DNA from 4 places in the Rhizobium sp. 10N414 genome. Region 4 is predicted to be linked to each of the others. Evidence: predicted binding sites of a transcription regulator. Region 4 holds the regulator's gene; each other region holds the start of a gene.

Evidence for each region. The regulator LexA, encoded in region 4, represses DNA repair genes until DNA is damaged. The targets are predictions, from matches to a motif close to TGTTCNNNNTGTGTTCNG.
Region 1: the regulator LexA is predicted to act here: its motif matches at 5,795-5,812, upstream of ruvC (crossover junction endodeoxyribonuclease RuvC).
Region 2: the regulator LexA is predicted to act here: its motif matches at 3,422-3,439, upstream of AC1DE4_RS10015 (ImuA family protein).
Region 3: the regulator LexA is predicted to act here: its motif matches at 4,102-4,119, upstream of AC1DE4_RS25005 (ImuA family protein).

The regions. Positions count from the first base shown of each region.
Region 1 is NZ_JBFTIN010000019.1:53,469-61,171, reverse strand. It holds gene ctaD (cytochrome c oxidase subunit I) at 1-585, opposite strand, end outside; gene AC1DE4_RS18105 (cytochrome c oxidase subunit II) at 641-1,450, opposite strand; gene AC1DE4_RS18100 (c-type cytochrome) at 1,596-1,982, opposite strand; gene AC1DE4_RS18095 (LLM class flavin-dependent oxidoreductase) at 2,175-3,176, opposite strand; gene AC1DE4_RS18090 (methyl-accepting chemotaxis protein) at 3,297-5,612, opposite strand; gene ruvC (crossover junction endodeoxyribonuclease RuvC) at 5,854-6,366, shown strand; gene ruvA (Holliday junction branch migration protein RuvA) at 6,401-7,018, shown strand; gene ruvB (Holliday junction branch migration DNA helicase RuvB) at 7,098-7,703, shown strand, end outside.
Region 2 is NZ_JBFTIN010000008.1:5,823-13,525, reverse strand. It holds gene AC1DE4_RS10025 (error-prone DNA polymerase) at 1-989, opposite strand, end outside; gene AC1DE4_RS10020 (Y-family DNA polymerase) at 989-2,443, opposite strand; gene AC1DE4_RS10015 (ImuA family protein) at 2,454-3,401, opposite strand; gene AC1DE4_RS10010 (metallopeptidase family protein) at 3,563-4,000, shown strand; gene AC1DE4_RS10005 (DUF1737 domain-containing protein) at 4,009-4,215, opposite strand; gene AC1DE4_RS10000 (HpcH/HpaI aldolase/citrate lyase family protein) at 4,229-5,137, opposite strand; gene AC1DE4_RS09995 (hypothetical protein) at 5,249-5,491, shown strand; gene AC1DE4_RS09990 (VOC family protein) at 5,605-6,033, shown strand; gene leuD (3-isopropylmalate dehydratase small subunit) at 6,172-6,780, shown strand; gene AC1DE4_RS09980 (pyridoxal-phosphate dependent enzyme) at 6,839-7,703, opposite strand, start outside.
Region 3 is NZ_JBFTIN010000036.1:41,073-48,775, forward strand. It holds gene AC1DE4_RS24985 (efflux RND transporter permease subunit) at 1-1,977, shown strand, start outside; gene AC1DE4_RS24990 (AAA family ATPase) at 2,031-2,306, opposite strand; gene AC1DE4_RS24995 (VOC family protein) at 2,591-3,277, shown strand; gene AC1DE4_RS25000 (NUDIX hydrolase) at 3,350-3,847, shown strand; gene AC1DE4_RS25005 (ImuA family protein) at 4,169-4,924, shown strand; gene AC1DE4_RS25010 (DUF982 domain-containing protein) at 5,586-5,873, shown strand; gene ligD (non-homologous end-joining DNA ligase) at 5,873-6,922, shown strand; gene AC1DE4_RS25020 (SMP-30/gluconolactonase/LRE family protein) at 7,369-7,703, opposite strand, start outside.
Region 4 is NZ_JBFTIN010000025.1:48,569-56,271, forward strand. It holds gene kdsA (3-deoxy-8-phosphooctulonate synthase) at 1-683, opposite strand, end outside; gene AC1DE4_RS20960 (VOC family protein) at 680-1,564, opposite strand; gene lexA (transcriptional repressor LexA) at 1,764-2,480, shown strand; partial or broken gene AC1DE4_RS20970 (ComEC/Rec2 family competence protein) at 2,461-4,893, opposite strand; gene gltA (citrate synthase) at 5,187-6,476, shown strand; gene lpxB (lipid-A-disaccharide synthase) at 6,506-7,687, opposite strand; gene AC1DE4_RS20985 (LpxI family protein) at 7,684-7,703, opposite strand, start outside.

The DNA.
Region 1 (7,703 bases), on a different contig from region 4:
ATAGTTCAAGCCACCCATCGTGAAGCCGATGATGAAGATGATGAGGGACGAGAGCATCAGGATGATACCCCAGTCGCGCCCGCCTGGCGTACCTGACGTCAGTGCCTGCGGCGGGTAAAGCGTCCAGCCGGCCCCCGTCGGTCCGCCAGGGGCGAAGAAGCCCGCAACAAGCACGATCACGGCCAGCAGATAAAGCCAGTAGCTCAGCATGTTCGCATAGGGGAACACCATGTCGCGGGCGCCGACCATCAACGGAATCAGGTAATTGCCGAAGCCGCCGAGGAAAAGCGCGGTCAGGAGATAGATCACCATGATCATCCCGTGCATGGTGATGAACTGGTAATAATGATCCGCATCGATGAAGGAAAAATAGCCGGGAAAACCGAGCTGTAGGCGGATCAGCCACGACAGCACCAGCGCCACCAGACCGATCGAAAAGGCCGTCACCGAATACTGAATGGCAATGACCTTGGCATCCTGACTGAAGACGTATTTCGTCCACCAGCTCCTCGGATGATAGAGCTCAACATCCGCCACCTCGGCGGGTGGGATAACATCGCCGGCACTGGTTGGAATATCAACCATCGCATGCCTTCCTTCCTCCTCCCGTTACGGCCGCTCCCCCGGCCGCAACGCCGGCCTACTTGGCCGGTTCAACCGCTGCCATCAGCTGCGAAAACGTCTGCTGCTGCGCGAGCCACGCCTGGTAGGCGTCCGGCTCGTCGACGACGACAGTCCCTCGCATCTGCGGATGTCCGACGCCACAAAGCTCCGCGCACAGCACTTCGAAGGTGCCCGTCCGCGTCGGCGTGAACCAAAAATAGGTGACCGAACCGGGGATCATGTCCATCTTCGCCCGGAACTCGGGAACGTAGAAATCATGCAGCACATCGATCGAGCGCAGGTGTACGCGGACCGACTTGCCGATCGGCAAGTGCAGTTCGGCGCCTGAGATGATGATGTCGTCGAGGCCAGCCGGATCGTTCCTGATCACGCCGAGCGGATTGTCGGCGGTCACCGCTCGATTGTCTGCCCTGCCGAGCTTGCCATCGGCGCCCGGCAACCGGAAATTCCACAGCCACTGCTGCCCTACGACTTCGATTTCGCCAGCATCCGGCGGCACCGTCACGAACTGGTTCCAGACGACGAGACCAGGCGCCAGCATCGCTGCCACACCAAGGGCCGTGCTGCCGGCAAGCCACCATTCCAGACGCTTGTTCTCGGGCTCGTAGGCGGCCCGATTGCCCGGCCGATGGCGGAAACGAAAGATGCAGTAGGCCATGAAGGAGATCACCGCGACGAAGACGATGCCGGTGATCCAGAATGTAATGATGATGGTATTGTCGATGTAGTTCCAGTTCGAAGCGATCGGAGTCCACCACCACGGGCTGAGCAGGTGGAAAACCACCGACCCGATGACGATCAGACCGAGAACCAGCACGACAACCATGCGTTCCTCCCAATGCCCGGCCGGCTGTGGAAATTACCCGCAATCCGCTGGCACTTGCGTTAGGACTATCTCATAAACAAAACATCACGGCAATGGCGCGAAATGACGCCAACGAGCCGTCTGCCTCTACATCAATAAGCTGATTTCATTTCGAGAATTGCTTGAGATAAGCTAGCAGATTGGTGATATCGCCGTCGTCCTTCAGCCCGACGAACACCATCTTCGTACCCTTAACCTTCAACTTTGGGTCGTGAAGATAATCGCGCAGAGTCGCTTCGTCCCAGACCAACCCGGCTGTGCCCGCCGCCTTCATCGCCGCTGAATAGGCAAAATCCGGATGCGTCCCGGCTGTTCGGCCGAACAGGTGGTTCAGCGACGGCCCGACCTTGTTCTTGTCGGTGTCGGCAATATGACAGACCGCGCACTTCTTAAAGACCGTTTCCCCGGCCGCCACGTCGCCCTCTTGGGCGATTGCAGACGAGGCGGAAAGACAGATCAGTGAAATCAAAGCAGCAAGACCGTGGTAACGCATAGCAATCCTCATCCTCCAAAGGTTGCTCGAAACCGGCCGCGCGCGCGATTTGCGGCGTGCGCCGTCCATCACACTTGCGTCGCCACAACGCTGTGTAAACGACATGTGTGATCAAGCAAAGCTATGGTCCGGCTGCGTTAAGTCAATTCGCACAAATGGCTGTAGGCCACGAAGCGCCCGCGATGCGCGGCATTAGGCCGCAGCGCGAAGGAAGTTTCCAAGCCCGGCGAAAAGCTCGACCGATTTCAATCTCGCCTCGATATCGTGGATCGGCATGGAGATGATCACTTCATCCGCCTGCGTCTCGGCAAGGAATTCGGTGAGCTTTGCCTCCGCGGTCTTCGGCGACCCGACGACGGCATAGCGCAGCGTGTGCTCGACCGTCAGCTTCTCCATCGGGGACCAGAAGCTCCCCATATCGGCGACCGGCCGCGGAAACTGGCCACGCACATTGCGGCGCAGATTGACGAACTGCTGCTGGGCCGAGGTGAAATGGTATTGCGCCTCCTCATCCGTTGCGGCAACGGACCCCATGACACCAACCATGACATAGGGCTTGTCGAGCATGGCGGAAGGTGTGAAGCGGCTGCGATAGATGTCAATGGCATCAAGCAGCGAGTCCGGCGCAAAATGCGAGGCGAAGGCATAAGGCAGCCCCAACATCGCGGCGAGCTGCGCGCTGTAGAGGCTGGAACCCAGAAGCCAGATCGGAACGTTGGAATTCATGCCGGGAACCGCAAGGATCGCCTGGTTCTCGATCGGCGTGCCCAGCAACTGCTGCAATTCGACCACGTCGTTCGGAAAGCTCTGGGCCCCCGCATCGAGATTGCGCCGCAGGGCCTGGGCGGTCCGCATGTCGGTGCCGGGCGCACGCCCCAGGCCGAGATCGACGCGGCCCGGAAACAGCGCTTCCAGCGTTCCGAATTGCTCTGCAATGACAAGCGGCGAGTGGTTCGGCAGCATGATGCCGCCCGAGCCGATGCGGATCCGCTTGGTTGCCGCGCCGACGTGGCCGATCACGACCGCCGTCGCCGCGCTGGCAATACCCGGCATGCCGTGATGTTCCGCAAGCCAGAAGCGGTTGTACCCGAACCCTTCGGCCTTCTGCGCCATGCGCGCCGAACTCTCGAGCGACTGGCGGATCGTCCCGCCTTCTGGAACAGGAGAGAGATCGAGAATGGAGAAGGGAACCATGACGATGCCTGTCGGTAATTGGAAGGACAGGTCTATGTAGGTGGCCGCTCGGCCCATTCCAAACGAGCGGGAAAGAAAAAGGGCCGGTCTCCCGGCCCTCGTTCATCTGCCGATCGCGGTTCAAGCCCGACGTCGCAGCAGGTGTACCTCGGCGCCCTGGTGATGTTCCGCCTGCGCCAGCGTGAAATTCGCCAGCTGCCGGTCCATTTCGACCGCTTCGGTCGCGAGCCGATGGATCGCAGCCGTCGTTTCCTCGACCATGGCGGCATTCTGCTGCGTCATCGCATCAAGCTCTGAGACCGCGGAGTTGATTTGACGCAGGGTGTCGGCTTCCTCGCGCGTCGTTTCCATGATCTCGCTGATCTGGCCGTTGATTGCCTCCACATGGCTGCCGATCCCCGTCAGCGCGTCGCCGGCACGCTCGACGAGCGACACGCCCATCTCCACTTCATGCGTGGACTTCTGCAAGAGGCTCGAGATTTCCTTTGCGGCACTCGATGAACGCTGTGCCAGTTCGCGCACTTCCATGGCGACCACGGCGAAGCCCTTACCGGACTCGCCTGCCCGTGCAGCCTCGACGCCGGCATTGAGCGCCAGCAGGTTGGTCTGGAAGGCGATCGCATCGATAACGGCGATGATCGAATTGATCTGGCGCGACGACGCCTGGATCGCCTCCATCGCGGCAATTGTCTCGCGCATGATCTGGCTGGAGCCGGTCGTCTCCCGCTTGGCGTCGCGGGCGATGCGTTCGGCCTGCTCCGCACGCTCGATCTGAACGCGGACCGACTGGGTGATCGCATCGATCGCATTCGCGGTCTCGGTGATAGAGGCGGCCTGCCGCTCGGTCCGACCGGCAAGCTCATCGGCACCGGTGCGCATTTCCTCGGAACCCGAACGCACGGCCATGGAGTTGCCGCCGATCGCCGTCATCGTTTCGCTGAGGGTAGCCAGCGCCTCGTTGAAGTTGACCCGGAGGCCTTCGAGTTCGTTCGGGAAGCGGGTCTCGATCTGATGGGCAAGATCGCCGTTGGCAAGGTGATGCAGGCCCTCGTCGATCGCCTGGACGACTTCCTGCAGGGTCCGTGCTTCCGCCTCGCGCTCAGCCATGTGCTGCTGGCGATCCCGCTCCGCGCGAGCCCGCGTTTCGTTGCTGGCAGCTTCCAGGTCGCGGCTCTCGACAAGCGACTGCTTGAACCGCGCCAATGCCTTGGCCATCGTGCCGATTTCGTCGCCGCGGTTCTGGCTGCCGATCTCGACTTCGAGGTTGCCGTCGGCGACGTCACGCGTGACGTCCGCGAGCCGGGCAAGCGGCGAGAACAGCAGCTTGGTGATGGCCCAGGTTGCCACGGCCATGATGATCAGAACACCAAACGCAATCATCGTCAGGAGCGTGGCGATCTCCAGCGAGCCAGCATTGAGTTCGCTGATGCGGACGCTTTCCACGACGAGGAAGCGGGAGCCCTGATAATCGATGCCGCGAACATAGGCTCGTGCCGAGCCATCGGCGCGATCGAAGTCGTCGACCGTCATGCCCTTGGCCGACAGCGCGTCCTTCGCGAAGGTGAAAGGCGTGGTATCGAGCGTTGCCAGCTGGCCGGACGAGCTTACGCCGATCGCCGATCCGTCATCCGAGATGATAGCGGCTTGCGCCGTGCTACCGGACACGATGCCCTTGGCGAGAATGCTGGTGATGATGTTGTCGCGGACCTTGAAGAGCATCACGCCCTTCGCCGCGCCGAGCTTGACGATCGGCACGGCATAGAAGATTGCCGACTTGCCGTTCGCCGCGTCGACGCGAAGACCGGAAAAGCCGGTGGGGGCGGAATCGTCAGTCGCCTTTGCGGTGTTGGCGATCGCCTTGGCGAAGGCAAGGCCGGCGCCGGTCGCCTTCCATGCATCGGTCTTCAGGTTCTCCGCGAAATCGTCGTTCTTCTCGTAGGAGTAGAGGACGTTGCCATCGAGATCGGCGATCAGCAGGTCGCTGAAGGCGGTATTCTCCAGGTCGCGGGCCACTTCACCCTGCGTCGTTTCATGGTTGGAGTAGTAGAAGCCGCTTGGTGCCTGCGGCTTCACCAGTTTTTCGCGCTGGTCGGCCGGGTTCGGATTGTTGGTGATGAACACCTTCTTCAATTCGGCGCGCGCATCACCCGACGTCTTCTCGATTGTCTTCCAACCGCTCTTCAGGCTTGTAATCGACATCTGCAACGCTTCGATGCGCGCAATCGAGTTCGCCTGGTTTTCCAACTGCTCAAGCTGATCCTGCAGCATGTCGCCGCGGAAGATCAGGACGCTCTCCTTGGCCTTGAGTGCCTGCTCACCGGAAATGCGGCTGCTGGCGAAGTAAGCAAGCACGTTGATGACCGCAATCGACAGTGCGGTCAGCAGTATAAATGTCGCGATGACCTTGAAGGACAGGGATTTAAATCTCTGAACCATGAACGATGAACCCTTCCGGAACGGCTCATACCGGCAGAGCGTGGAACATCCTGCCGGCTGACCTGAAAACAGAAAACGGGAACCTTGCCTTCCTGAGAAGGGAGTTCCTCTGACATTTTGTGGATCAAAAGTCGGCTATGGAGCTTAAATTGCCGTAAACAGCGCGTGGCAAAAACAAGGAATGTTTTTGTTTTGTTCACATATCGATGGCAGTTATTTGGCGAGTGCAATAGGGTGAAGCATGCAAAATACGATTCGCATCATCGGCGTTGATCCGGGCCTGCGCCGCACGGGCTGGGGAATTATCGACACGCTCGGCAATTCCTTGCGCTTCGTCGCGTCCGGTACGGTCACCTCGGACGGCGACCTGGACCTGGCCTCGCGCCTTTGCCAGCTGCACGATGGCCTGGCGGAAGTCGTGCACAGCTATCAGCCTGACGAGGCTGCCGTCGAACAAACCTTCGTCAACAAGGACGCCGTTGCAACGCTGAAACTCGGGCAGGCACGCGGCATTGCCATGCTGGTCCCTGCCCGCGCCGGTTTGCCCGTCGCCGAATATGCGCCAAACGCTGTCAAGAAGGCGGTCATCGGTGTCGGCCACGGCGAGAAGCAGCAGATCCACATGATGCTGAAAATCCTGATGCCCAAGGTCGAATTCAAGGGCAACGACGCGGCTGATGCGCTGGCCATCGCCATCTGCCACGCTCATAACCGCGGCAGCAGCCGCATGCGGCAGGCGGCGCTTGCCGGCTAATCTTCACTGAAAACCCACCGAACGGACCATTTGCATGATCGGCAAGCTCAAAGGCACCATCGATGAAATCGGCGATGACTACGTCCTCGTCGATGTCCACGGCGTCTGCTACGTCGCCTTCTGCTCGGCGCGCACGCTCTCCCGCCTCGGCTCGGTGGGCGAGGCCTGTGTGCTTTTCATCGAGACCTATGTTCGCGAAGACCAGCTGAAGCTCTTCGGCTTCATGACCGCGCTCGAGAGAGAGTGGTTCATTCTCCTGCAGAGCGTACAGGGCGTTGGTGCAAGGGTGGCTCTCGCCGTCCTTTCGACCCTGCCTCCCAGCGAACTGGCGAACGCCATCGCGCTGCAGGATCGCACGGCAGTCGCCCGCGCTCAGGGCGTTGGTCCCAAGGTTGCCGTGCGCATCGTCACCGAATTGAAGAACAAGGCGCCGACCTTCGCCGGAGAAGCGTCGGCCACCATCGGCCTCAAGCAGGAGCTCGGTGAAGGTGTTGCCGCTGCCCCTGTCGCCGACGCGGTATCCGCGCTGACGAACCTCGGCTATTCCCGCGACCAGGCTGCCAATGCCGTTGCCGCCGCAATGAAGACCGCCGGTGAAGGCGCCGACAGCGCCAAGCTCATCCGCCTTGGGTTGAAGGAACTGGCTCGCTGATCCAATTGCCCGAGCGGGTGCCAAAAGCGTTCGGCTTGGTGTATTGGTCACGAGCGTTTGAAGATTGGGAAATGCCAGCATGAGTGAAGCCGCGCGCCTGATATCGGCCGAGAAACGAGGCGAAGACCTGGATGTGACGCTGCGGCCGCAGTCGCTGGACGAGTTCACCGGCCAGGCGGAAGCGCGCGCAAACCTGAAGGTGTTCATCGAGGCGGCGAAGAACCGTGGTGAGGCGCTGGATCACGTCCTTTTCGTTGGCCCGCCCGGCCTCGGCAAGACGACGCTCGCGCAGATCATGGCGAAGGAACTCGGCGTCAATTTCCGCTCGACGTCCGGTCCGGTTATTGCCAAGGCGGGCGATCTCGCCGCTCTACTGACCAATCTCGAAGAGCGCGACGTGCTCTTCATCGACGAAATTCACCGGCTCAACCCGGCCGTCGAGGAAATCCTCTACCCCGCGATGGAGGATTTCCAGCTCGACCTCATCATCGGCGAAGGACCAGCCGCGCGCTCTGTCAAGATCGACCTGTCGAAATTCACCCTCGTTGCAGCAACGACCCGCCTTGGCCTTTTGACCACGCCGCTTCGCGACCGTTTCGGCATTCCCGTCCGCCTGAGCTTCTATACCGTCGAGGAATTGGAGCTGATCGTTCGACGCGGCGCACGCCTGATGAACCTGCCCATG
Region 2 (7,703 bases), on a different contig from region 4:
TCGTATTCGATGTTATTCTGAACTTTCTCAGGCACGCCGTTGGGGAAGCGCTTTGCTGCACCTGAATTGGTAAGGCGTTCCAGTGTTTCATAGGGTGTTTCCCCCTCGTCATTCTCGGAGGGATAGTTGTGCTCCAGTTCGTCGAGCGAAAAGGAAAGGCTTTCAAAGAACTTCCCTGTGTTTGTTACGGCGTGCGCATAGTCTCTGAAGAGGCGCAGAATTTCGTTGCCACTCTTGAGATAGCGTTCGGCATTCGGAGCCAGGAGAAAGCCAGCCTCGGGAATGGGAATATGCTCCCGGATCGAGGTAACGATATCGGCGAGGGGGCGGCGGGCCGTATCGTGGTAGAGTGGCTGGTTGGTGGCGATCAGCGGGATGCGGCTACGGTCAGCTAGCATGGAGATGGTCGCAAACATGCGCCTATCGCGGCCGTCATAGGCGGGAGCGAGCGCCATGTGGATGTTTTTCCGGAAGCGTTTTCTGAAGCGCTCCAGACAGGCTTCGAACGCGGCGTGATTGTTATCGTCGGCAATGGACGGGTGCGGAATGATTGCAAGCATCATGTCGTCGCCCCATTCCATCAGATCTGCTTCCGACAGAATGCACTTACCCTTCTCGGCTCTCAGGTTTCCAGCGCTCAGCAACCGGCAAAGATGCGCCCAGCCCTGGTGATCTCGGGGGTAGGCAAGAATGTCAGGCGTTCCATCCGCAAAGACGAGGCGGGCTCCCGGCTGGAAACGGATCGGGTCGGGAATGATGTCCTTCTTCTCGCGCTCCTCCAGAAGCCCGGCTTTCATTCGTTCGAACTTCTTCCGGATCGCCTCTGCCTGGGCATGGGCCCGGACGACACCTGCAACTGAGTTGCGGTCGGCAATGCCAAGGCCTCCAAGCTTCATAACGGCAGCCTGAACGACCATTTCCTCGGGCTTGGAGGCGCCCTCCAGAAACGAGAAATTGGTCTTGGCGCCGATTTCGAAGAAGGCGGACATCAGGCAATGACCCCGTGCATGAACCAACTCTGCGTTGTGTCACGCTCATAATGACCCTGGCGATAGATCCAGAAGCGGCGCCCCTTATCGTCTTCGATCCGGAAATAGTCCCGATCCCCAGCATCCTTTCCATCTACGCCATCGAGCCACCATTCCATTGCCAGCCGCTCCGGGCCCTCGCTCTTCAAGACACGGTGCTGCATGCGCCGCCAGTGAAAGCTCGCTGGTGCGCCATCAGGGATTTCGATGGCAAAGGCATCCATCGGCTCCGCTTTCCGCAATAGCCGGATGGGCCGTTCGCTCCTGGCTGGTGGCAGATGCCCCTCCCGGGTTTTCGGGGCGGACAGATGTTCGATTGCCGGCACTTTAGTGTAGGCTCTTTCCGGTATGTGGCTCTCCCGCAATTGGAAGGTTTGCAGGCAGTCTTCTCCGAGGCGAGCTGAAACCCGATCCACGAAGGCAGCAAGAGACGCGTCCTTCTGCTGGCGGTGTTCGAAGTCTCCCTGTGACGTCACGAAATCTTCGTGCAGGAGTACGTTGAGACGAAGGATCTCGAATCCGTAACCCGCATCGAAATCGTCGTGAATTGCCTGCAGGCGTTCGGCAAAGAGGGCGGCAATGCGCTTGGGCTCCCGCAAGGGCTGCGCGGTCCCGGCAGAAATGCGAAAAACCTTGCCGTCGACACGGAACAGGACCAACTCGAAGATACGGCCGCCGACACCGCGGGCTTCCAGCGAGGGCTTCAGGGAGACGGCAACCTGACCCGTGAGTGCGAGGATATCGTCTTCGGCTCCGATCGGCTCAATCAGGCGACGTTCGACCGAGAGGCTTGCGACCGGCAGGCGTGGAGAGACCGGCTCTTCATCGGTCCCAAGCGCCTGATCGAGCCTCAAGAGCACAGCTCCCCCAAAGCGGCGGGCGAGGGGGGCGCGGGGCGCGGTCAGCAAATCGCCGACATATTTGAGGCCCATCTTGTCCAGGCCCCCTATGGTTTCGTCCTCGAGACGCAGGGCCGCGACGGGCAGGGGAGCCAACGCCTGTTCTGCCTCCCCATGCTCGATGATGCCGCCTTGGCCAAAACGGCTGATGGCCCAGGACAATCCAGGCGAGGAAGAGATGGCGCCGCGGGCGTCAATTCCCATCTGGAAGAGCCGTGCGAGAATATCCTTGAGAAGGGGCGTCTCACCGCCAAACAGATGGGCGCACCCGGTAATGTCAAGGAACAAGCCATCGACGCCGTCGAGAGCAACAAGCGGGGTATAGCGATCGCACCAGTCGGCGATCGCTTCCAGGAAGCGCCGGTTGGCGGCTGGGTCGTCCTCGATCACATCAAGCGTGGGGTAGATGGCGCGGGCTTCGGCGACACCCATATGCTTTCGGAGATTGAGTGTTTCGGCAGCCTCGTCCAGTGCCGTCAGCCGCATCGTATTGTTGAGGCGGCTGGAACAGACGATCGGTGCGGCTTCAGGACGTCCGTGCGAACGCCAGGAGAGCCCCCATTTCTTTCTTGCGATCCGGTCGGTTGGAAGGTGCGGAAAGTGGAGTGCCAGAATGCGTTGCGCGTTCGTCTGGAAGGCGAGGGTTGGCTGATTGGGAGACGGCGAAAAAACGGCGGTCATGGGGGTTCCACTCCAGTAGAAAGGAGAGGGGAGCCGGGTTGCGGCTCTTCTCCAGGGTGAGATGAAAAACCGGATTGCCGATGCTACCGCCCAGCATCGTGCCATCCGGCAAGGGGCGCGCCTGTGCCGGCGCGGGTGCTGCAAGGAAGCGGAAATAAGCGCTGCTGGCTTCTTCCTCTCCAGCCTGCCGCAACAGGAAAAGCGGGCGTTTCGATGCTTTCGCCCGCAAGCTCAAACGACGGCTCTCCGTCAGGCCGAAGGGCTTTGGGTTGCCGCGGATCTCCAGAACCGTCGCAGGAAAAACGCCGCTTTCGACTGCAGATTCCGCAAGCCAGAGAGCGTCTTCAAGCTTGCGCGGACTGGCATAGAAGAACTGGTCCGGTTTCAGACCGAAATCTCGTAACCCTACGGCGTAGGGGACGCCTGCTTCCATCGTGGAAACCATGTCCGCGATCCACAGGATCGGTAGCGGCGCACTGTGGCTCTCCTCGACTTGACGCTGCAGCATGGCGGCAAGCGCCAGCACAAAGCCGCTGCCGGCACCGGCCTCCCGCAAGAGGTCGGTGCGAGCCTCGGTGATCCCGTCGAGCGGCAAGCCGCCATCGATCGCCTCGTCGAGTGCGGGTATTCCAAGAGGAAAACGCGGGCCGCTGTCGTTCTTGGCGGCGAGGCGTTTGTCGGCCAAGGCTTCGCTTTGCGCGGCCGCCAAGGCCGGCGCGGGCTTCCCTTCAAGCTTTGCAATGGTTTCGCGGAGCGCAAAAAGCCGCTCGCGCGTCACGGCCGACTGTGCCATGACGTACTCCAAGTCTCATATGTTCCTGTTATGTTCTTATGGATTCCAGAGGCGGGCGAAAGAGTCAACAGGCATTTGATGTGAATTTATTCCTGCCTTTGATTCCGCTCTCGAAAATCGTGCGCAAAGGTTCTATATGGGCGGCAAAGGAAGGAATATTAATGGCCCGCATAGACCAGAGCGAGGATTGGCGGGATCGCCACGCGCCGACGATCAGTACCTTCGAGTCGTTGGCGATGGAGGCATATAGCCACCTGCCGGAAGAATTCCGCTCGCTGACCACCAATCTGACCATCGAGATCGAGGATTTCCCTGACGACGACGTGTTCGAGGACATGGCGCTGGAAACGCCATTCGACCTTCTCGGCCTCTTTGAAGGCCGGGGCATCTCGGAGCGTTTCACGATGGAAACCGGCGAACTGCCGAACCGTATCCGCCTCTACAGGCGGCCGATCCTCGACTACTGGGCCGAGAACGACGAGACGCTGGGCGATATCATCACCCACGTCCTCATCCACGAGATCGGCCACCATTTCGGTCTCAGCGACGACGACATGGAACGGATCGAGGCAAGTGCCGAAGAGGCGGCCGAACGCTAAGCCTTCGCTTACTGTTCGGATAGCTTCATGTCCGGGTGGTAGTCCTTGCCTTCGACTTCCTTGACGATCGCCTGAGCGCACATCACCTGGCCGGTCTGGGTGTTGAAGGTCAGCGACGGCGAGCCGTTCAGCGACCAGCCCTTGTTGAGGGCGTCGGTTACGCGATGACAGAAAGCGGCATCATCCTGGCCGGTCAGAAGGCGATAAAGCTTCATCTAGAGTCGTCTTTCACTTCGCCGTTTGGCGCTCAGTAATCAGGCGGGCTTTATGAACCAGACTTTCCGCCTGGACAAGATGCAGCCGCTCGATCATCCGTCCATTGACATTGATGACGTTCAGACCTTCGGCAGCCGGGTCGGCAAAGGCGGCGATGATTGCCTCCGCCTCGGCAATTGCCGCCTTGTCCGGGCCGAAATGCCGGTTTGACGCTTCGATCTGAGCAGGATGGATCAGCATCTTGCCGTCGAAGCCCATGGCCCGGGCATGCGCGCATTCGGCGTCGAAGGCATCTGCGTCCTTGAAATCATTGAAGACACTGTCGATCGCGTCGAGGCCATAGGCACGCACGGCAAGTACCACCTGCATCAGCCAGGGCACGAGATAGGTGCGGCCGGGCTGCGGCAAGACACCGGTCTCTTTGCGCAGGTCGTTGAGGCCAACGACGAAACAATCGAGTCTTGAGCCCGGCGTGCGTCCGGCTTCGGCGATCGCCGCCGCGTTCAGAATGCCGCGGGGCGTTTCGATCATCGCCCAGATGCGGAGGCTTTCCGGCGCATCGGCATCGGCAAGCCGGTCGCTGATGGACATCACATCCTGAGGCTCGTCCACTTTCGGCAGAAGCACGGCATCCGGTTCCAATGCCAAGACCAGCTCCATGTCGGCATTGCCGAATGTGGAAGCCAGCGCATTGATGCGGATGATCCGCTCCTTGTTCACCAGAGGAGGGCCCGAAAAAAAGGCTTTCAGATTGTCGCGGGCTTCCGCCTTTCGCTCCGGCGCCACCGAGTCCTCGAGATCGAAGATCACGGCGTCGCAATCGAGCGCATGGGTCTTTTCCAAGGCGCGTGCATTGATGGCCGGAACGCTTAGCACCGAACGGCGGAGATTCAAGGAACGAGTCGGAGAGTTGCGGGTCATCACAAATCTGTGCCAAGCTTTGTGATGGGTGGCAAGACAACAAAAAGCCATGCTCACCTTGCAGAGAAAGAAATGAAGGACCACATTCCTTTCCGAAGAAAGGTCTAAACCATGCAAAGCATTCGTTCCGTCTTCCTCCTGCTCGCAGGCATCACAGCCTTCATTGCGTTGGCGCTCCTCACATTTTCTGTGACGCTCGCAGTTGGCGGTATCCTGACGGTGCTCATGGTTGGCCGCGCGCTTTCGCTGAAGATGAAACCGGCCCCCGTTCGCGCCACCGCCAGAACGAAGTCACATTCCGGCGAGAGCATGCGTATCTGGAATGACGGGCGCGGCACGATCATCGACCTCTGACCGTCGGGTCGTTTCCAGAAAAATTTCGACATCGCTGTCGGCTCGGCTGATCTTCCCGCGTCTTTGAAAGGCCAGGGCTTTTGCCCAAACCAAATCAAACAATGGAGGACAGAATGGATACCGCAACGGAAACCGGCGCAACGAAAATGCCGCCGGTCAAGAATGGCTTGTTGCCTTATGTCACCGTCGACGGTGCTTTGAAGGCGGCGGAATTCTACAAGCGTGCGTTCGGCGCCGAGGAGGCTTTTGTCGTTCCTCCTGACGAAAACGGGCGGACGATGCATGTTCACCTCTACGTCAACGGAAGCTCGCTGATGCTCTGCGATGCCTACCCCGAGCATGGTCATCCCTTCGAAAAGCACCAGGGCTTCAGTCTCCAGCTTGTTATCGACGATATCGATTTCTGGTGGGAGCGCGCGGTTCAGGCTGGCGTAGAGGTGATCATGCCCGTTCAGCTGATGTTCTGGGGCGATCGGTATGGCCAGCTTCGCGATCCGTTCGGGGTTCTCTGGGCAATGAATGCGCCAGCGAATGCAAGTTGATCTCACGATATCCATGGATGGCTGCGCGTCGAATCCGCGCGCAGCCTTTTCCGCGGTGTAAATTTTCCTTCATTTTGGCCGAAATCTGGACTAAACGCTGATCAACAAAACTACGTCTGCTGACATTGGAGCCAGGCCATGGACAAATTCGTAAAGCTGACGGGCGTTGCTGCCCCTCTGCCTGTTGTCAACATCGACACCGACATGATCATTCCGAAGGATTACCTGAAGACGATCAAGCGCACCGGTCTTGGCAAGGGTCTTTTCGCCGAAGCCCGTTACAATGAAGACGGTTCTCCGAACCCGGATTTCGTGCTGAACAAGCCGGCCTATCAGAATGCGAAGATCCTGGTTGCCGGTGACAATTTCGGTTGCGGCTCCTCGCGCGAGCATGCGCCATGGGCGCTTCTCGACTTCGGCATCCGTTGCGTAATCTCGACCAGCTTCGCCGACATCTTCTACAACAACTGTTTCAAGAACGGCATTCTGCCGATCAAGGTCAGCCAGGAAAACCTCGACAAGCTGATGGACGACGCCTCGCGCGGCTCCAATGCGATCCTGACGGTCGACCTGGAAAACCTTGAGATCACCGGTCCGGACGGCGGTTCGATCAAGTTCGATCTCGACGAGTTCAAGCGCCACTGCCTGCTGAACGGCCTCGACGATATCGGCCTGACACTCGAGAAGGGCAAGGCAATCGACAGCTTCGAAGCCAAGAACGCGGCATCGCGCCCCTGGGCTGCTTAAGTCTTAAAAACATAGCATTCGAGAAAGCCGGGTTTTCGCCCGGCTTTTCTTTTGCTGCTTACAGCAACCGTTCTTTCCAAACCTTCAGCTTTTCCAGCGAGACACCGATGCCGCCGCAGACTTCGATCAGCGGATTATTGAAGCGGGCGAGAATATCGGAATGCACGTCGGCCACCGCCAGGGCGGCCCCGCAGGCGGGCTCGACCAGAATGCGATAGGCATCGGCGAACTTCAGGCAGGCGGTGACCGCCTGCGCATCCGTGACCGTGACGCTTTCGATCGGGTGGTGCTTCGGCAGATCAAAGACGTGCTGCGCCACCTGACGTGCGCCAAGCGAACTGGCGATTGAGGTGATCGCCGGCAAGGTAAGGCGCTCGCCTGCAGCAAGGCTGGCATAAAGCGAAGCGGCCCCTTCGGTCTCGACGGCAATGACCGGCACATCAGACAGGCCGTTTCGCTCGAGACCGGCTACGATGCCCGCCAGCAAGCCGCCACCGCCGACGCTCGTGATGACGCAATCAAACTCGGCGCCCTTTGCGACAACCTCGTCGATCAAAGTGCCGTGCCCCTCCCACAGAAGGGGATGATCGAATGGGTGCACGTAGGCTGCGTTTCTGGCCTTCGCGTGTTCTATTGCGAAGGCATTCGCTTCGTCGAACACCGATCCATGCACGAGAACCGTGGCGCCGGTTGCTTCGATCGATTGGCGCACTTCCGGCGACGTCGTCTCCGGTACGACGATCGTCACCGGAATGCCGAGCGCCCGTCCCGTATAAGCGGCGGCGATCCCCGCATTGCCGCCGGAGGCGCAGAAGATCTCCCGTGCGCCGTTCTCGATCTCGTGCTGGCAAAGCCTGCCAACACCGCGAAGCTTGAAGCTTCCAGAGGGCTGCAGCGCGTCGAGCTTCAGCCAAAGCGGCTTG
Region 3 (7,703 bases), on a different contig from region 4:
CTGGTGATGGCGCTGACCTTCCTCTTCATGGACATCACCGGCATTGCATTGCAGCGTGTCTCGCTCGGTGCGCTGATCATCGCGCTGACGTTGATGATCGACGACACGATGGTGACGGTTGAGATCACCATGGCGAAGCTCGAGGAAGGAATGGACCGCGTGAAGGCGGCAGCGTACGCCTATACATCCACCGCCTTTCCGATGCTTGCGGGAACGCTTGTCACCATTGCAGGCTTCATTCCGGTTGGCTTCGCCCAGAGTTCCTCGGGCGAATACGCGCGCTCGCTGTTCTTCGTGATCGGCTTTTCCCTGATCGTGTCCTGGCTGGTGGCGGTGCTTCTGACGCCGATCGTTGGCCTTGCCGTCCTGAAGCCGAGCGAGAAAGCCGGCGAAAAGACCGAGAGCAAGCTTATCCGCGGTTTCAAGAGGCTGCTCGGCGCCTGCGTCCGCATGCGCGTTCTCGTCATTCTGGCGACCGTCGCCCTGTTTGCCGCGTCGCTTTTCGGCTCACAGTATATGCGCCGGCAATTTTTCCCATCGTCAGATCGTCCGGAACTGCTTCTGTCGCTCGTCCTGCCACAAGATGCCTCGCAAGAGGCGACTGCCGCCCAGGTAAAGCGGGTGGAGGAAATCTTCGCCGCCGACGAAGGGGTTGCCAACTGGAGCTTCTACGTCGGCTCCGACCCGATCCGCTTCTATCTCTCGATGGACCTCAATCCGCCGGCCCCCTTCCGCGCGCAGGCAGTTGTCATCAGCAAGAGCGTTTCCCAGCGGGATGCCCTGCAGCAGAGGCTGCAAAAACTCCTCGACGAGCAGTTCCCAGATATCATCGCCCGTGTCTCTCCGCTGGAAATGGGCCCACCAGTCGGCTGGCCCGTTCAATATCGCGTCAGCGGCCCTGATATCGTCGGTGTGCGCGATCTCGCCTGGAAGGTTGCTGACGTTCTCCATACCGTCCCAGGCGCTGTTCAACCGCACCTCGACTGGAACGAACCTATCCGGAAGGTCGTCATCAACGTCGACCAAGACCGCGCCAGGCTGGTCGGGTTGAACTCGTCCGTTATCGCGCAGACGCTGTTTGCGACCTCCTCGGGCTTGCCGATCACGCAGGTGCGCGATTCCATCTATCTGGTCAACGTTGTCGCACGCGCGACGGAGGATCAACGCGTCGACATCAATACGCTGCGTTCGCTGCAGATACCGGTCGGTCCCAATCACACCGTGCCGCTTTCAAGCATCGCGACAGTGGAATACCAGACAACGCAGCCGTTGATCTGGCGGCACGACCGCTCGACTACGATCACCGTCCAGGCCGACGCGGAAAAAGGCGTGCTGGCGACTGACATCGTCGACGCCGCCACGCCGCAGATCGCTGCACTCATTCGCGACAATCCCAATTATCTGATCGAGGTGGGTGGCTCCGTTGAGGGTGCGGAAGACGGGCTCGCAGCAGTCGTAGCGATGCTGCCGGTCATGGCTGTCATCATCCTCATCGTCCTGATGTTTCAGCTGCAGAGCGTGCAGCGCCTTATCCTGGTCGTCAGCGTTGTTCCGCTCGGGCTGATTGGCGTCGTGCTGATCATGCTTATCACTCGCGTGCCAGTCGGTTTCATCGCCGTCCTCGGGATGATCGCTCTCATCGGCATGATCACCCGAAACTCGGTGGTGCTCATCGACCAGATCGATAGACGGATGGAGGAGGAAGGCAGGAGTTGGCAGGGCGTCATCGACGTCACCGCGCAGCGTCTGCGGCCGGTTTTCCTGACCGCCGGTTCGACGATCCTCGGCATGCTGCCGATCATCCGCGATCCGTTCTGGTCGCCGCTTGCCTTTACCGTGGTGGGGGGTCTGGTCGTTGCCGCGGCGCTGACGTTGATCTTCCTTCCGGCGCTTTATGTCCTGTGGTTCCGGATTCCACCTGAATTGGAACGACGACCCGCTCCGATTGCCGAGGCCGTGGCGCAGCCCGCATCCTAGGATAGATTGTAGGGTCGTAACTGTTTGCCGGGCCATAGTATTGCCGAGGCATGTCACATGTTGCATTTCGTGTTGTAGTGCCGTGCCAGACCCGCCTCGGAATCCGACGCCACAGTCCGGATCTCCTCGTCGGAAAGGCGTCCACGAAGGTAGAACCGGAAGATATCCGCGCGTGGTTTCTCGTCCGGAAGCCCGATTTCGAAATGGCGCTCGAGACGGCCAGAGCGCAGTAATACGGCGTCGATCAAGTGCGGATAGTTCGTCGCGCCGATGACGATGACCCTGCAAACCGCACGCGCTGTTTCGGATATGTCTCTGGCTGAGGACATACTAGAGGCGGGCATCGAAGCAGCGTTGGTGCTTGCAAGGAAATCGGAGCCATAACCTCCGTTTAGACGCCAGCGAAAATGGGCGGCAAATCCTCGCAACTGCCGGATTGTTGTCTCGATGAGGCGTGCCGACTAAAATCCGACTTCGGGTCTGGGGGCACCATAGGGGCAATCGCGTTGATGTCGGCCGTAGTGCAGGTTTGTAGAGTTTGATAACTCGCGTCATCCGTGAGCGCTCCCCACCTGCCGTTTATCTCGCAGCTAAACAATCTAGGAGACTCGAGATGGGTAATACCGAGGTTCGCAGCGAAAATTCACCCCGGCCCACGCGCGATCGAGGCGTCGACATGAAGCTGGAAGTGGTCGTAATCCCCGTAGCCGACGTCGATCGGGCCAAGAGCTTCTACGCGAGCCTTGGCTGGCGGCTAGACGGCGACTTCACCGCTGGTAGCGAGTGGCGCGTAATCCAGTTCACGCCGCCCGGTTCGGGATGCTCGGTCATCTTCGGAAAGAACGTCACTTCGGCTGCGCCCGGTTCTGCGCGGGGCCTATATCTGATCGTCTCCGACATCGGCGCGGCGCGCGAGGAACTTCTGGCGCGCGGTGTACGGATCAGCGAAGTGTTTCATGCAGGCGAAGAAAAGATTGGTACCGACGAGCCGTACCTTTTCGGGAGCCGGAGAGTAAGCGGCCGCGACCCTGAGCGCCGCACCTATAGGACCTACGCCTCGTTCAATGATCCTGATGGGAACGGCTGGTTGTTGCAGGAGGTCACCGGCCGCTTGCCGGGTCGCATAGACACGGGCGGGGCAGCCTTCGTTTCTTCCGCCGAACTCGAGGCCGCGCTGCGGCGCGCGTCAGAGGCCCATGGTGAACACGAGAAACTGACCGGGCAACACGATGAAGGTTGGCCAATCTGGTATGCGGAATACATGGTAAAGGAACAAACGGGAGAGCCGTTGCCTACCTAGCCATGGCCGCAGGGGCGAGGCCACTTACTCGAAAGCCTTGCCGCGTATCGGCCTTCGCTCCATGTTCGCGCGATGGACCAGCCGGATCGACATTTCTCGAAGCTGACGCCTTACACGCACAGGGTTTTTGCAGGCGACCTGGCGGAGCAGGTCGGGGCGCTTTGCTATCGGAAATCTCTCCGCGGTATCGACATACTTCTGATCACGACCCGCCAAACAAAGCGGTGGACCATTCCCAAGGGATGGCCGTGCGCTAATTTGAAAGCGTACCAGGCCGCAGAGCGGGAAGCGTGGGAAGAGGCCGGCGTCCGGGGAAAGATCAGGAAGAAGACCTTCGGTCATTACACGTATACGAAGTACCTGAAGGACAACGAGCACGTAACTTCGATCGTCGGCGTTTATCTGCTCGAGGTCAGGCGGGAGCGCTTAAAGTTTCCAGAGCAAGACCAGCGCGATTTGATTTGGAGACATCCGCGAGAAGCAGCCGTCTTGGTGCAAGAGCCAGAGCTGAAGGGGTTGATCCTAAAGTTGGGTCGGAAGTGGAAAGCTAGCGCAAGATCAGTGGCCTGATACGTGTTGCCAGCTTTGCGGCCGAGTTCGATACTCCGGTCGCAGACGCCGCACACCAAGGTATGATTGAGCCGCGATACTTCCGCGAGGTTCTCTCGTCGCAGGAATTTTTTCTCATCGTTAGATATCGTACGAACTTGAATTTCGACCGGCTACGGCATTGGATTCGTTCGCGGATCATTTTCATGCCACCCCTAGAAAAGCCGAGCTGCCCATGGTGACCGCAGATAGCCCTATTGACTAGACTGCCTTACCGGAACACATGTAGAACATAATCGCTTCCAAAGCGAGATGGAACCCATGAATTGACGAAGGCTACAGATGGCGCATGCGAGCGCAAACCCCGTTATTTCCGAGCTTCGCGAGCGTATTTCTCATCTTGATGGCGCCCTATCGCGACGGAAATGCGCCCTGCCATTTGGTGTGCCGGAAATTGATAGCCATCTGCCTGGTGGGGGGCTGGCATTGGGAGCGATCCACGAGTTCGCGGGCGGTGGTGCGGGGGCCGTGGATGGGGCAGCCGCAGCCCTTTTTGCAGCCGGGGTCGCCGCTCGCACGAAAGGGAAAGTGATTTGGTGCCTTACCCGACCGGATCTCTTCTTTCCTGCGCTGGCGCAGGTCGGCCTTCACCCGAACCGGGTAATATTCGTCGAAGCGGATCGAGAGGAGGATGTTCTCGCGTCGATGGAGGAAGCCCTTTCCTACGGTGCACTAGGAGCCGTCGTTGCTGAATTGGTTCGACTGCCGATGACGGCGTCCCGACGGCTGCAACTGGCGGCGGAAAAGTCCGGCACACTGGGATTGATTATTCGGCGGTGGCGCCGACAGAGCGAGGCAACGGACTTCGGTCAGCCAACGGCCTCGGCCACGCGATGGAGGGTAAGCGTTATGCCATCGGAAGAGCTTCCTGTTCCTGGTGTGGGGAGGGCTCGCTGGATGCTGGAGTTAATGAGAGTGAAAGCTGGCGAGTGTGCCGAGTTCGAAGTCGAAGCTTGTGATTTGTCCGGTCGCATTGCGATCCCAACGTCGGCTGGAACTTGGAGTACCGGAGGAAATCGATCCGCCCATGCCAGTTGAGTTTACCAGGATCACTCATCTAATCCACCTTGCTGGTACACGCCGCATGACGCGCATGTTCGCCGAGCAGTGACGCCGGGTGACCTTAACAAATCCTGTCCGATGAAACCGAAGACGACAAAGGAAATGTCATGTCTGCGATGAAGCAAGTGCGCGAGGAAATTAGTCCAGTCGATCAAGCTATAGAGTGGCACGATGGCGATCTGCATGCCACGATTGCCACACTGATCGACGACTGCCGCTTCCTTCGAGACCAGCTCGATACCGCTCAGAAATGCATGAGCAGCGGTCTAACGCGGGGTTGGAAGCCAAGATCTGAGCGATGATCAACTGTGGGAACTGAGCGCAAAAAGGACCTGCCAGTTGGTGCGCCCGGGAGGTACGGGAATCCAGCGCAGATTGATGCACCATTGCTCGCTGGGCAACGACACAACGCTCTTTGATTTAGTGATGACTGATATAAAGAGTTGAGCAATCCCGCAAAAAGCCACATCAGAGTGGACCCAGAGAAGTGTTTTCCAAATGGAAACGGCTATCCTTCAGGGGAAAGGTTAACTCCCATGCGACGCTTTTGTTCCGCTGGACTTATATATTTTCACTCCCCTAGACAAACGAATCACTTGGCATTTTAGTGGGCGGAGATATGTCAAGGAGTTTCGCCATGGCCGTCGATCTTCCCGTGTTTATTAAGCCCCTGCAGGTCGAAATCGATGGCATGGGACGATATCGAAAAGCGGAGACCGTCGACCAACTGGCGGCCATGCTGCTCAGCGGCAAATGGCATCATCGCGGCGGCGAGAAATTTCACAGTGCGCTGATGCGATCGGTGGAGGCCTTGGAATTTTATACCGATGCCGATACAGCCAGGGCCGCGTTCGTCGATGCTGCCCACGAGGCAGGCATGCTCGTACTTCCCGACGACATCGCCGAGATGAAAAAGGCTGGCTAATGGTGAAGGCTCCTCGTGAACGGCCGTTGCTGGCCGACTACCAGCCAATCCGTTCCCGTCCACGAGAGCCGCGCGACCCCAAGCAGCCTCAGCTGCCATTCGACCCAATGCCCGACCGGATCGAGCCGTGCCTGGCGCTTTTGAAGCCGCGCCCGCCGGTCGGCGACGAATGGTTCTATGAAGTAAAGTGGGATGGGTATCGGATCGCGGTCCACCTCAACAAGGGTAACGTTCGCATCCTGACGCGTGGCGGACACGACTGGACGCATCGCTTCCCACACATTGACCAGGCGGCTAAGGCACTGGATGTTGGGAGCGCCATCATCGACGGGGAGGCGGTAGTCCTCGATCCCGAAGGTCGCCCTCACTTCGGAATGCTGCAGAACTCGCTCGGGGGACGAGGAGGCAAGCTTCGGTCCGGCCAGGCGATGATGATGGCTTTTGATCTGCTTTATTTCGACGGTCACGATATCCGCAGCTTGGAACTGACGGCGCGGCGCTACTTTCTGGAGTCACTCTTGCGAAACGAGGATGGCGCTATCCGCCTGTCCGATACCATTGATGGTGATGGCCGTGAGATTTTTGCCGCTGCATCCCGGCATGGGCTCGAAGGGATAATCGCCAAGCACAAGGACAGCAGTTATCGATCAGGTCGCCTTGGCGATTGGGTCAAGATCAAATGCGTCCAGCGCGACAGCTTTATCGTGGTCGGATACGAGCCATCGCCTGTGGCGCGAGGAGGGATCGGCAGTCTGCTGCTGGCTGCTCGAAAGGGGGACGCGTGGATTTATGTTGGCAACGTTGGCACGGGTTTCAATGAAAATAGCGCGGCCGCGCTTCGGAAACTGCTGGACCGCATCGTCAGAAGGCGGCCGCCAGTCGTGTACGACGGCCGCCAGAAGGACATTGTCTGGGTGCAGCCGACCCTCATCGCCGAAGTTGAGTATCGAGCATGGACGCATGATGGAAAGCTTCGGCACGCCTCCTACAAGGGGCTGCGAGAGCACCAGGACAATGCGGCGGTGCTCGAAGTCGGCTGCGATTCATGACCTGGAAAGTAGACATGACCAGCACATGCGACTTTCTCATTGGCTGTAAGCTGGGCGACAATGCGCAAAAGGCGGAGGGGTGCACCGCGTTCGAAGAACGACACCTGGAGAAGAACCCATCGCTCGCAAAGCGAATGAGATTACCGCATTTCAGAGAGGCCGACAAAGCGCCGGAAGTGGTTCCGCACGCCGATGTCCGAGCGGCCGGGAGCTGGCAGGTTACGGCTGCAGGTGAAAGACGAGCCGCATGGGCTCCTACCGCTTCTCCATAGGTGGCGTAACCATAGGCTGCCGGACAATAGGCGGCATCCGGAGAACTTGCCAATGTTCGATCGGTTGCAGAGGCGGAACTAAAGTACGCCGGCAATCAAGTTCTGATGCGCGGGTAATACCTCATTCCCGATTGTGCGTGCAGCCTATACCTATCTTGCCGCTGGCGATGGGATCTACCCGAAGCGATTTGCCCTTCGGCCGCGCTTTCCCATGTTAATGGCGAGCAGGGCGCCTTCGAGCGGATTTCCCCTTACCTCTTCGTCCGTCATCGAAAACCGGGCGGAAGTGACGAAAAGAGTGGAAAGGTCATGGCCGCCAAAAGTGCAGCTTGTTGGCTGGGAAACCGGCAGGTCAACGACCCGGTCCACGCGTCCCTTTGGATCTAAGCGGACGATGCAGCCACCACGGGCGACGCGGCAATTCCAGATGAACCCCTCGTCGTCTAGGCACGAGCCATCTGGAAGGCCTCGCTCGAAGCCGGCAAATACTGGAACGCGGTTGCGGAGCA
Region 4 (7,703 bases):
AGCGTCTCCACGAACTCGCGCTGCCCTCCGCTCGAACCGCCCTGCCCGCCCGGCTGCTGGACCGAATGCGTGGCGTCGAAGACCACGGGGGCGCCCATCGCCACCATGATAGGCAGCGATCGCATGTCGGAGACCAGCGTATTGTAGCCGAAGGAAGCACCGCGTTCGCAAAGCAAGATGTTCGGATTTCCGCTCGAATTCAGCTTGTTGAGGACGTTCTTCATGTCCCAGGGCGCGAGGAACTGCCCCTTCTTGACGTTGATGACGCGGCCGGTCTTGGCGGCGGCAACGAGCAGGTCGGTCTGACGGCTGAGGAAAGCTGGGATCTGCAGGATGTCGACGATGGTGGCCACCTCGGCACACTGCTCTTCGGTATGAATGTCGGTCAGGACAGGAAAGCCGTATTCCTTCTTGAGATCGGTGAACACTTCAAGCGCCGTTTCGAGGCCGATACCGCGCTGCGCTGACAGCGACGTCCGGTTCGCCTTGTCAAAGGAGGACTTGTAGACGAGGCCGAGACCAAGCTTGTCGCAGAGTTCCTTCAGCACACCGGCGACCATGAAGGCATGCTCGCGGCTCTCCATCTGACAAGGCCCGGCAATCAGCGACAGCTTGCCGGAATTCGAAAAGGTGACGCGGCCGGCGCCTTCGCCGACCACGACTTCGGAATTTGTCTGGCTCATCGTTTCTCCTCGAAGGCGAAGAGAGCGCCCTGTCCGGGCGCGGCCTTCACCAGAATTCGATTGTTCTTGCGCGTATAGGTCATCCCGTTAGCAGCCAATTGCGCTTCTGTCACGGCGAGATCGCCGACTTTGAAAACGATGGCAACACCACGCAGACCGCGATCGTCGGAAGGCGCAGGGATGTCGAAGTAGGCGTCCAGTCCATCCGGGGAGAGAACACTCACTCTGGCATTCGGAGTTGTCACACTCACACCGAAGGCCTCATTGGTCGTTCCCAAGCTGTGGGCGGCGGCGCGCAGGAATGGTCCAAACGCCTTGGGGTCGGGTGCCCCAAGCACGATCTCTGCGATCCCAACCACCCCATTTGGATGCACTTGCAGGGCTTTCCGGTCGGCTGGCAGCGGGTTGACACGTTGGCATGTGAAGAAAAAGAAATCGGGAGCGCGCAGGTCAACTGCAAAGGCGAGCTTGAATGCGGCCGTCACCTCCGAGCCATCGGGCATCTTCATCGGCCGCTCGAACTGCAGCATCTCGCCGCCATTGATCTTTTCGGACAGAAATCGGGCATGGTCGCGATCGGCATCCGCCGTCGCAAAGACCACGGCAGACAGGCCATCGTCTCCACATCGGAATCGAAAGGCACGGTCCCGCGCGGTGAAGACATTGCCTTTCTGCGCCGAAGCTTCATGCAGTTCGGCATTAGCGACCCCGAGAGGCTCCAGATAAGTTTCGTCGGCGAAGAATATGCAGGCATTCTCGGTCCCAAACGGGTGCCGGGCGTCGGGCGCGACGGTGAATCCCAGCTTTCCGAGACGCTCGCGTGAGAGCCTGATATTTGGAACCGGCAGCACGATGTGGTCCAGCGGATGTGCTTCGCTCATGGCAACTTCTCCGGAATTTGCGAAGATGTGCGCCGGGCAACAGGACAATGCAACCCCCTTCTACGCTTTCGGTCAAATGAGACGCAAAAACTCACCAAGTTGCAGGCAAGTTTTACGAAAATTTAGGTACTTGCGGAACACATATGGAACATATAGTGTCTGTTCTGGCTTTGTTTCACGACTCTGGGGTTCAACTTCGATGCTGACGCGCAAGCAACAGGAGCTTCTTCTCTTCATTCACGAGCGAATGAAGGAGTCCGGTGTCCCCCCTTCTTTTGATGAAATGAAGGATGCCTTGGACCTCGCGTCGAAGTCAGGCATCCACCGCCTGATTACCGCGCTGGAGGAACGGGGCTTCATTCGCCGACTGCCGAATCGAGCCCGCGCTCTGGAAGTCATCAAACTGCCCGAGGCATATAACCCGAGCCTGCAGCCCCGCCGCGGTTTTTCGCCGAGCGTTATCGAAGGCAGCCTCGGCAAACCACAGCCAGTTGTGGCGCCGAAGCCAGCGCCGCAGGGTGACAACGGCGGTTCTGCCTCTGTACCGGTCATGGGACGGATTGCTGCCGGCGTACCGATTTCGGCAATTCAGAACAATACCCATGACATCACGATTCCGGCGGACATGCTTGGCCCAGGCGAGCACTATGCGCTTGAGGTCAAGGGCGACTCGATGATCGAGGCCGGCATCTTTGATGGCGACACGGTAATCATCCGCAACGGCAGCACCGCCAATGCCGGCGACATCGTTGTTGCGCTTGTCGATGATGAGGAAGCGACGCTCAAGCGCTTCCGCCGGAAAGGCGCCTCCATTGCACTTGAGGCGGCGAACCCGGCTTACGAGACGCGCATTTTCGGGCCTGACCGTGTCAAGGTCCAGGGCAAGCTTGTCGGCCTCATTCGCCGCTATCATTGAAGGCAAGCGGCTCGCCGTCAAAGGTGCCGCTTCGCCAATTATACGCCCGATGGCGGATCCAAGGGCGGTCGAGCCTCGTATAGTCCGTCGTGACGACCGGGCTACCTTGATCGTCGATCCTTACCTCAGCGGCACCAAAGCGACGCAAGGTTTCGCCGGTGAACAAAAGTGCGCCTGACCGGCACCCCGTCGTGCGGAGGCGAGCGGGTGTCACGACGATATCGGCCGTATCGCCGGCAGCGCCGAAGTAAGCGGGATTTTCGACGATCGTCACGACGTAGCCGCTATCGTGCGTGGCTGTGCACCAGGCGCCTTTCAGGCATACAAATCGGTTCTCAGTGCTCGTCGCAGCCTGACGTAACGCATCGCGGGCATTGCGCAATTCCACGGCAGATAACCTTTCCGATCTGCCTTGACTGTCCCGCCGCCTGATAGCGTTGACACCCTCCAACAATTGCGGTGGTTGATCTAGCTCCGCGGCGCCATTGGTCGAAAATGAAGTCAGGCGGATGCGGCCGGTTCGGTGCAAGGACTTGTCCTCTCACAATCGCGACGAGATTGCCGTCTTCAGCAATGACGATGTCGGGCGGCGGTTCGCTCGGCGCAGCCGCAACAAGCACTGTTGCCAGCGCCGCAATACCCGCGCCGAGGTAGCGGATCTTGGTGCGCAGAAGGGCAAGTAAGAGGAACCCTGCAACCGCCACAGGAAATTACCAACCCGGCAATCTGCCGATATCGATATTGCCGCCCCAGGCCGAGACCATCTGGGCAATGGCGATCACGATGTCGAGCCCGAAACCGGCAATTTTCCACGGAATGACGTCGAGGCCAAACGGTGTCAGCAGCATAGCGAACATGCCCATCGGCATCACCACGAAAGAGATCACCGGCATGGCCATGAGATTTGCCGGCAGACCATAAGCGCTGAGCCGGTGGAAGTGCTCGACGGCGAAAAGCGCGGTCGAGTAGCCGCCGATCATCGAGGTCAGCAGGATGCCACCAAAGAAGCGTATGATGAAAACGACGGGCTTTACTGCGGCGACCTGCAGCAAGGGATGTTCGCGCGGCGGCCTTCTTGACCAGATCGCGTAACCCGGGACGAGGGCAAGCGTCTCCGCAAACGACATCTGGAAGCTCGGGCCCCGGGCCTCGGATGGTGACAGGAGTAGGATCACCCACGCGGACAAGGCAATGTCGCGCAAGCTTATCGACGGGCGATCGAAGAACACCGCGGCGAGCATGATCGCCATCATGATGAATGCACGCTCCGCCGATACCGCGAAGCCCGAGATCATGTAGTAGGTCGTCAGCGCCACGAGCGCTCCGGCAGCGGCAATCTTCTTGGTCGGGTATGCCTGCACGATGGAAACAGGCTCAGCAACTGGCGCAGGCCGACGAAGAAGATGCCGGCAGACAGCGCCATGTTGAGGCCGGAGATTGCCACGATATGAAGCCAGCCCCGCCTGCCGCAGAGCCTCGGTCGATTCCTGCGAGATCGCACGTCGCTCATCGGTGACAAGAGAAGCGGCGAAGGCGCCGGTGTCGCCCTGCAGGATTTCGCGGATACGGTCCCCTATTCCGCTTCGAAGCACGTCCAACCAGTTCACAGCGCTGTCCCAAACGGACCCCTGATCGGTGGTTACAGGCGATGAAGCGCTTGGCGCGCCATAGAAGAAGCCATTCGCGCCGATGCCATCGAAATAGGCGCTGAAGGCAAAATCATTGAGCCGGGCAGTGCTGGCCCAGCCGGCGGCGTCAATCGCGCCCGGCCCGTCACCCACTCACCGATGGCGAAAGGTTCCGCCTGCCCTCGCGCGACCATGGAAACGCGCTCAGGTGGCCGCTTTATCTCGGGCGATTGCGTCGATGAGACGGAGACGATGTAACGCCACCGGCCACGGCCATCTCCTTCCCGGCGCTCGACACGGCCGATGATCGTCGTCGTCACCGCTGTCCAATATGATGGTCGCCTTGCTCCACGTCTCGAACTGGGCCGCGAACATCCCCGTTACGCAGAGCAACCCCGCCAATGCGAGATTTCGAATGAGCCTGCGCCCCGGGCCCGCCATCAGCGCGACAACGGCGAATGCCGCGAACCACGCCACCATCCGGAGCTCGGCCGGGGCACTTCCAAGCACGAACCAGAGGATCGCGCCCGCCCCAGCGAAGACGGGCGAAACCAGGAAGAACCCCCATGCTCTATCTCCGTTGCCACGGCGAGCCGAAGCCACAATGTACAACGATCCGACGCAGTCCTTATCCGTGTCGGCCACGGCACGAAGGATTGCGTCCGGAAAGTTAGCGGTGGTTCCGCAGGAACTCGTGGCACGAGGAAAGAAGGCTGTGCCGCGCGCCCAAACGCGTCCGCGCCGGGTGTGGCTTTCCTCACCTCCAATGGCCTCAACCCCGGCATGCATTGCGCCCAAAAACAGCCGCCCCTACAACCAGAATGAAAGCTCACGGGCTTCCAAGCAAGAATAATCGATTGAAAATCTGAAGGAAAATCGGAAGCCGGAAAAGCTAAGGATAATCATCAGCTTCTGCTATGCGCAGGGGTCATCGCAGAAGTGCCCAAAAGTTGATACTGCGATGCACAAAATGGCGTCACGGTAACTTGGCATTAGGCGCGCGATCATATAGCAATCATCGACGACGCTTAACCCTATGGCGCTTTTATGGCGCCAACCGCCAGTTTGGAGGATCATAATGACGGAACAAAGCGCAACACTGAAAATCGGTGACAAATCAGTCGATCTCGCCGTCAAGAGCGGCACGATCGGTCCTGACGTCATCGATATCGGCGCCCTGTACAAGAACACGGCCTCCTTCACGTACGATCCTGGTTTCACCTCGACCGCGTCCTGTGAATCGAAAATCACCTATATCGACGGTGACGCCGGCGTACTGCTGCATCGCGGCTATCCGATCGAGCAGCTCGCCGAGCACGGCGACTTCCTCGAAGTCTGCTATCTGCTTCTCTACGGAGAACTGCCGACCGCAGCCCAGAAGAAGGACTTCGACTATCGCGTGACGCATCACACGATGGTGCATGAGCAGATGAGCCGGTTCTTCACGGGCTTCCGCCGCGATGCACATCCGATGGCTGTCATGTGCGGTTGCGTCGGCGCGCTGTCGGCGTTCTACCACGACTCCACCGACATCACCGATCCGCATCAGCGCATGGTCGCAAGCCTGCGTATGATCGCCAAGATGCCAACGCTGGCCGCCATGGCCTACAAGTATCACATCGGCCAGCCCTTCGTTTACCCGAAGAACGATCTCGACTACGCGTCGAACTTCCTGCGCATGTGCTTTGCAGTTCCTTGCGAGGAATATGTGGTCAATCCGGTTCTGGCCCGCGCCATGGACCGCATCTTCATCCTGCACGCCGACCACGAGCAGAACGCGTCGACCTCGACCGTCCGCCTCGCCGGCTCGTCGGGTGCAAACCCGTTTGCCTGCATCGCAGCCGGCATTGCATGCCTCTGGGGCCCGGCACATGGCGGCGCCAACGAAGCAGCGCTGAACATGCTGACTGAGATCGGCACTGTTGACCGCATTCCGGAATACATCGCCCGCGCCAAGGACAAGAACGATCCGTTCCGCCTGATGGGCTTCGGTCACCGCGTCTACAAGAACTACGATCCGCGCGCCAAGATCATGCAGAAGACGACGCATGAGGTTCTCGGCGAACTCGGCGTCAAGGACGATCCGTTGCTCGAAGTTGCGATGGAACTCGAGCGCATCGCCCTGACCGATGAATACTTCATCGAGAAGAAGCTCTATCCGAACATCGACTTCTACTCCGGCATCACGCTGAAGGCCCTGGGCTTCCCCACGACCATGTTCACCGTGCTGTTTGCCCTGGCCCGTACGGTCGGCTGGATTGCCCAGTGGAACGAGATGATCGAAGATCCAGAGCAGCGTATCGGTCGCCCGCGCCAGCTTTATGTCGGCGAACCGGAGCGCGACTACGTGCCGGTTTCCAAACGCTAATCGGCGATCACAGACAGCAAAAAGCCCGGTCAGAAACGACCGGGCTTTTTCTTTTGGAGAACGTCGAGAACAATCTCTGCCGCATGTTCTCCCGGCGGCTTCTCGGTCTGCATTCTCTGCCAGAGAACGTCGAAGCCCTGCATCATTGCCTGCCGTGGCAGGGTATCCGCTGAAAGCTTCTCCATCCAGCGAGCGAAGCTGCCGCCTCGGACCACGTCGTTGATATACTCGGGCACAACAGCGTAATCGGCGATCAAGTTCGGAAGCGCAGCACTCCACGTTTTGATCTTGCTGGTCATGAGCCTGATGATCCAGTCCGTCTTGTACGCCGAAACACAGGGAACGCCCGTCAAAGCCAGCTCAAGCACGACAGTGCCGGAGGCAGCCATGGCGGCATCGGCCTCCGTGAATGCTCGCCACTTCGCCTCGGCTCCCGTCACGATCTCCGGCTTGGCCGTCCAATCCTTGACGAGCTCACGGATCATGGCTTCACGGCGTGGCATCGTCGGCAAGATGAAACGCATCTCGCCGTTGCGCGCTACCAACTCGCTAATGGCATCGCCAAAGTGTGGCAGCAGCTTGGCGATCTCCGACGAGCGCGAACCCGGGAGAAGCATGACTGTCTTGCGGTCGGCCTGGTTTCGCGGCTTCGTCTGCGCGCGCTGGCGTCGTGCATCCAACAGGTTGGGATCGGCTGTCAAGCGGTGGCCGACATAAGTTGTCGGCGGCCCGCCCAGCTTGCGCATCACGTCCGGTTCGAATGGCAACACAGCGAGCACATGGTCGACATAGGCGAGCATGCGCTGCGCCCGGTATTCCTTCCACGCCCATACGCTGGGGCAAACGTAGTTGACGACAGGCAAGCTGGGCAGCGCCGTGCGAACACGCTTTGCGACTCTGTGCGTGAAGTCGGGACTGTCGACGATAATAAGCACATCAGGCTTTGCGGCGATGATGGCCGACGCCGTCTCACCGATACGCCGAACGAGCCGCGGCAGCTTCGAAAGCACCTGGGTGATGCCCATGACCTGAAGGTCGGCGAAATCGAAAAGCGAGCGCAGACCCTGCGCCTCCAGCCCCTCGCCGCCAACGCCGATGAGTTCCACGTCGCCAGGAAACTTTCGTTTCAGAGCGGCGATCAGGTCGGCACCCAGGAGGTCGCCCGAAACCTCTCCAACAACAATGGCAACTCTCAGTGAAGCTTCGCTCACGCCAGCCCCCAGGATG